DNA from 2 places in the Paenibacillus shunpengii genome. Region 2 is predicted to be linked to the other one. Evidence: riboswitches for the same ligand, from Rfam matches in the RefSeq annotation. Region 2 holds a riboswitch; the other holds the start of a gene.

Region 1 (3,142 bases), on a different contig from region 2:
ATTTTACTGCTAGGTATGGCGCTGGACTCACAGGAGGTTGTGTTTATTCGCAGTACCCTTAAGATGTCTGAGCTGGAATACGGATTGATTGTCAGTCTGACAGGAGCAGGAAGTGTCGCCGGAGCATTTCTGAATTCAATCTTAGCAAAATGGATTCCAGTCAAACATATGCTGGGAGGGGGAATGCTGCTTGTATCTGCAGGGTATCTGATCTTCTCCATCTCGAATTCATTCGTATGGGCTGCAGCTGGTTTCATCCTACTGGGCTTTTTCTCGTCTTTCTCCAATACGGGTCTGGCGACCTTTTATCAAAATAATGTTCCTGCAGCCATGATGGGCAGGGTAACAAGCATATTCGGCCTGATGGTTAGTCTGCTTCAGATAGCTGCTATTATAACGTTTGGTGTTATTGCCGAGCTCGTGTCGCTGCGTTACGTCTATTTTACAGTATCGATCGTGCTTGTCCTTCTATCGTTGTTGCTCTGGTTAATTAGTCTTCAGCGTTCGAGAGGCGGCTATTTCGATGAAGACAAGTCACAGATTAGATTGTAGGACAGACTAACATGAGCGTATGCAATGGCATTAACAGGGGTAGAAGTATAAGCGAATTAGAAAGAATGCGCATAATATATGATCAGAACAAGAGTGAATATTATCTGAATTCAATACTGCTGTGTAAGGAAATATAACGCAACTCATTTCTATACCAGGCCTCTTCGTTACTTTTGTTGACATGCGGTCAGCTTATCGATTAATCTGTTTATAGTAAATTTATAATTTCAAATAAGTTCAAAATGAATAGAACAGCGGATGAAGATCAATGGGAGAGATCGCGTGGGGAAACCACGGGACACCGAAGGAGCAAGCTGATAAGCACCCGGCTTATACAGCAGAATCTCTCAGGTAGAAGAACCTTGATTCGACGCAACTCTGGAGAGAGCCGATGCGCCGCCAAAGGGGTAAGTGAGAGTGAGGGCGGATTTCGATGCGCCGGCCACTTCTGACGAAACTTTCAGGTACCAGGACAGAGAGAGGGGATTACACCCTTACTCTGTCCTTTTTTGCGTGGAAGAACGGATATTTCTGCACAATATAAGATAGAACAATACGAAATGGGGAGTTATGATGACAAGGTTCAAGGATGTATTCTCAATTATCGGACCGGCAATGACGGGACCGTCCAGCTCCCATACTGCAGGGGCTGTTAGACTTGGGCGTATCGCCAGGCAGTGGCTTGGAACGAGACCAGAAAAAGCAAAAATGATATTATACGGCTCATTTGCCGACACTTATACCGGACATGGAACAGATCTGGCGCTGATCAGTGGACTGATGAATATGGCTACCGATGATGAGCGGATACCGAATGCAGAGGAATGGGCTGAGAAGCTGGGAATGGAATATGAGTTTGTCACGAGTGGTCTTCCGGCGGCACATCCGAATACCGTCAAATTTGAGCTGTCTGCAGGCGAACGGGCTTGTACGATGGTGGGAGCCTCTATTGGTGGAGGAAACGTTACCGTCTCTTTATTGGATGATTTTCGTGTGCAGCTGACAGGTGATTTTCCTGCGGTGGTATTGAGACACTCGGACAAAGCCGGAGTCATCGCTTCGGTAACATCTGCGATAAGTGAGTCCGGTGTTAACATTGGCTTCATGCAGGTCGATCGTAAGGGCCGGGATGGGGAAGCACTGACAGCGATGGAGACAGACACGATACCGGCCTCTGACGTGCTCATCAGGCTGAAGTCTCTGCCTCATATTTATGATATCAAGGTCATTGATTTGAAGAAGGGGGACGATACGGATGCGGTTTAAGCACTTAAAGGATCTGAATGCAATCTGTACGGCAGAAGGCAAGACACTAGCTGAGCTGATGATTGAAGAACAGGTGAAGGAGACCGGAACACCAGAGGCTGAGGTTGTGAGGCAGATGTCGGATTACTATCAGGTCATGAAGCAGGCTGTGAATAAAGGGATGAACGAGGATACAACCTCGCGCAGTGGACTGACGGGTGGAGACGGCCAGCGGGTCCGCCATTATTTGCAGAACAATCAGAGCTGCTCGGGTGACGCCTCTACACTTGCTATGGCCTATGCGCTTGGTGTGTCGGAAGTGAATGCTTCCATGGGAAGAATTGTGGCAACGCCTACGGCGGGTTCGGCAGGCATCATTCCCGGTGTATTCGTAAGTGCACAGGAGCGTTTTGGCTGGGAAGATGAGCATATGGTTAATGGCTTATTCTCTGCTGGGGCCATTGGTTATGTCATTGCCAACAATTCCTTCATATCGGGTGCCGAGGGAGGATGTCAGGCAGAAGTCGGATCAGCGATCGGGATGGCAGCAGGGGCAATGGTTGAGCTGCGAGGCGGAACACCGGAGCAGGTCGTGCACGCGGTCGGCTTAGCTCTGAAAAATACACTTGGATTGATCTGCGATCCGGTGGCAGGGCTGGTTGAGATTCCGTGTATTGTACGAAACGGATTGGGGGCAGTTACAGCGCTTGCAGCTGCAGATATGGCCCTCGCAGGGGTGCGAAGCGCGATTCCTTCTGACGAAGTCATCGACGTCATGCTTGAGGTGGGGAGCGCAATGCCGAGTCGGCATCGGGAGACCGCACAGGGCGGACTTGCTCAGACGCCAACGGGCAAGAAGCTGACGAAACAGCTGGCAGATACGAAGAAGGAAAAAACCAAGCCTAAGAAAGCGGCAGATTGAGCGCAAATGCGAGGGAGCAACATTGTATATTGACCGGCATATTGTGCGAAGTTACTTGAAGTGCACCCCAATTCTTAGACACGATCTAACAATTGGAGGTGCACTTTTATTTTATGGCCAAATATACATGTGATCTAAAATTAAAAATTGTTCAGAACTTTGACTCGAGAGTTAATTCTCAATCAGAATATGCAAAGCAAGTAGGTGTTAACAAAGCACAATTTCAATACTGGTTGAAGTTGTACGACTTGCATGGAAGAACAAGGATTTGAAAACACCTATACAGACTGTTCTATTCGTTTTAACTAGACGTACTAAGCTACATGGTTCAATCAGGTGCGTCTTTAATGGATACTGCGGCTCTTTTTAAAATCTCTACGTATACAACGGTAAATCTTACAAGGGTACGATAGGTAAAATTGC
Region 2 (3,142 bases):
GTAACGAGCCGAGCTCTTCGCTCGAATTCAGCTGCGGGGTCTGCTTCTGTCCACATCGTGCAAGATCATGATGGCTTCTACAAAATTAATTAACCCCATGAGATTCGTTCCACGAGAAACATTTTTTTCACAACAGACACTACAGCGATGATGCGTTATGACTATTGATTATATGCAATATCATATAAAAAAGAGCTGACCTCCCTTTTAGACAGGAAGATCAGCTCAAACAATTTAAATCATTACGTCATATATTAAATAATATCTTGTTACTCTTCAGTATGTGCACGATAAGCATCGGCATCCAGCAGTTTAGCAAGAGCAGCCTTGTAATCTCCACTCAGCTTCACTTCAATCATCCAGCCATCGCTATAAGGTGCAGCATTCACAAGCTCCGGCTCGTCTTGAAGCTTATCATTTACACTGATAATCGTTCCGCTAACTGGCGCAAACAAATCAGATACGGTCTTAACCGATTCAATCGTACCAATACTATCATCACTATTAATGTCCGTTCCTACTTCAGGCAGCTCCACAAACACAATATCTCCCAGCTGATGCTGAGCAAATTCAGTAATTCCGATACGTACCGTATCTCCTTCTAACGTTTGAACCCATTCATGCTCTTCACTATACAACAAACCGTTAATTACTTCGCTCATGATCTCGTCAGCCTCGCTTTTTCAAAAGTTAGAATTGTGTTTCTTCTCTGGTTCCTGCCCTTTTTCCACCCATAGCGTAAAACAATCCTCATCACAATGTCAAGATTGCTAACAAAAAATATGTTTTATGGATATACTCCTTGACTTTTCGGATTTAATCACGTATTAATGTAGTATAAGCGTTAGATTGAGCGGAAGAGTTCGCTATTTCCGAACATTCTAGCTCGTTAAGCGGTTGAACGTAAAGGGAGAGATTACCGCAGGATTCTTGTTCTGAGCTTCTGAGCAAGGGACATTTTCCGCATGGTAACGCCGAAGGAGTAAGCCCATTGATAAGCAAAGGGTGAATCTCTCAGGCAAAAGGACTTTTACCGGACGCGACTCTGGAGAGCATCCATAACCGTTCGCCTGCTTACTAGAAGCGAACGTTGTTAATAAAAGGATCACCCAAGGGGAAACTCGTGAGCATTGCATACGGGGTAACTCTCAGGTACCAAGGACAGAGCCTAAGAAGAACACATGCTTTATTTGCGTGTATTTTTCTTTGGCCTGTCCTTTTTCTTTTTCCAATCGCCCTTTTTCCCTTTTCCTATTATTTATCCTGATGATTATTCTTCTTCATTCCTTCTATTTAACTACAGCCGGAAGCCGGCTTTTGACGAGGTGAAAATTATGTCCCAATTATTGAGAACACCGCTTTTCCCTCTTTATGAACAATATCCAAATGTACGCTGTATCGATTTTGGAGGCTGGGAGCTCCCGGTTTCCTTCAGCGGTATCCAGAAAGAGCATGAGGCTGTTAGACAGCAGGCCGGATTATTCGATGTATCCCATATGGGCGAATTTCGAGTAGAAGGCGAGAATGCAGCCAACTTCCTGCAAGGAATGCTGACAAATGACATATCCCTGCTCGAAATTGGTCAGGCACAGTACACACTTATGTGCTATCCCACAGGTGGTGTAGTGGACGACTTGCTCGTGTATAAGCGCAGCGAGCATTTGTTCATGCTTGTAGTGAATGCATCCAATATTGATAAGGATTGGACATGGCTGCAAGAACATCTGCCTGCGAACGTACAGATGGTGAATGAATCGCATGCAACCGCTCTGCTGGCACTGCAGGGTCCAAAGGCAGAGGCTATATTATCTAAAGTGACGGATGTGAACCTTGCTGAACTTGGTTCTTTCCGTTTTGTCGACGGAGCAGAAGTCAGCGGAAGCACCGTTATTCTCTCACGCACAGGATATACCGGTGAGGACGGCTTCGAAATTTATGTCAGTGCCGATGACGCTCAGAAAGTATGGCTTGCACTTATGGCCGCTGGCGAAGATGAAGGATTGCTTCCTATCGGGCTTGGTGCGAGAGATACACTTCGATTTGAAGCTAAGCTTCCGTTATATGGACAGGAGCTCTCATCAACGATTACACCGCTCGAAGCCGGTCTAGGGATGTTCGTGAAGCTGGCAGCTGGTGACTTTATCGGTCGGGATGCACTGGTGAAGCAAAAAGAAGAAGGCCTGACCCGAAAGCTCGTCGGAATAGAGATTACAGACCGCGGTATTCCACGAGCTCATTATCCGGTCTTTGCTGACGAAGAACAAATCGGCGAGGTAACAACAGGTACCCAGTCGCCTACCCTGAAACGCAATCTGGGTCTTGCACTGCTGGATATCCGGTTTACAGAACCAGGCACCACGGTTGATGTCGAAATCCGGGGCAAACGCCTCAAGGCAGAAGTGATCAAAACCCCATTCTATAGAAGACCAAAACCTACAGCCCAAGCGGCAAAAGGAGCGAATTCGTAATGACAAATCGTTATCTTCCGATGACGGAACAAGATCAGGCGGAAATGCTGGCAGCAATCGGAGCTGAAACGATAGAGGATCTCTTCTCCGACATTCCTGAAGAAATCCGCTTTAAAGGCGAACTCCCTGTTTCATCCAAGCTGGACGAATATGCACTCACACGCCATATGTCCCGTCTTGCCGGACGCAATGTGAACGCAGATACACATGCAAGCTTTCTCGGCGCAGGTATCTATGACCATCATGTACCTTCTGTCATTAACCATGTCATTTCCCGCTCCGAATTCTATACCGCTTATACGCCTTATCAGCCCGAGATCAGCCAAGGCGAGCTGCAGGCGATTTTTGAATTCCAATCCTATATTTGCGAGCTTACCGGAATGGCTGTCGCCAATGCGAGTATGTATGATGGAGCAACCGCTTTTGCAGAGGCGGGTAATCTGGCTGCAGCTGCAACGCGCCGGAAGAAGCTGGTCGTATCGAGCACCGTACATCCGGAATCCCGCCAGGTACTTGCGAGTTATGCACATGGTCTGAATCTTGAAATTGTAGAGATTGGTTATCAAAATGGTGTCACTGATATGGAAGCACTCGCTGCTGCAATCGGTGAGGATACGGCTGCGGTTATGATTCAAAGCCCGAACTTCTTCGGCAGTGTAGAAGATATCCAGGCT

What was found. Region 2 has a riboswitch for glycine ahead of gcvT (glycine cleavage system aminomethyltransferase GcvT). Riboswitches for the same ligand answer to the same signal wherever they lie in the genome.
Region 1: linked by a shared signal. The riboswitch ahead of sdaAB (L-serine ammonia-lyase, iron-sulfur-dependent subunit beta) and the one ahead of gcvT (glycine cleavage system aminomethyltransferase GcvT) in region 2 are both predicted to bind glycine.

Annotation. Positions count from the first base shown of each region.
Region 1 is NZ_JBHUMJ010000003.1:125,154-128,295, forward strand. It holds gene ACFSVM_RS14975 (MFS transporter) at 1-552, shown strand, start outside; glycine riboswitch at 812-924, shown strand; gene sdaAB (L-serine ammonia-lyase, iron-sulfur-dependent subunit beta) at 1,123-1,818, shown strand; gene sdaAA (L-serine ammonia-lyase, iron-sulfur-dependent, subunit alpha) at 1,808-2,719, shown strand; partial or broken gene ACFSVM_RS14990 (IS3 family transposase) at 3,111-3,142, shown strand, end outside.
Region 2 is NZ_JBHUMJ010000009.1:85,710-88,851, reverse strand. It holds gene ACFSVM_RS21635 (hypothetical protein) at 1-93, shown strand, start outside; gene gcvH (glycine cleavage system protein GcvH) at 270-662, opposite strand; glycine riboswitch at 898-1,040, shown strand; glycine riboswitch at 1,042-1,169, shown strand; gene gcvT (glycine cleavage system aminomethyltransferase GcvT) at 1,335-2,468, shown strand; gene gcvPA (aminomethyl-transferring glycine dehydrogenase subunit GcvPA) at 2,468-3,142, shown strand, end outside.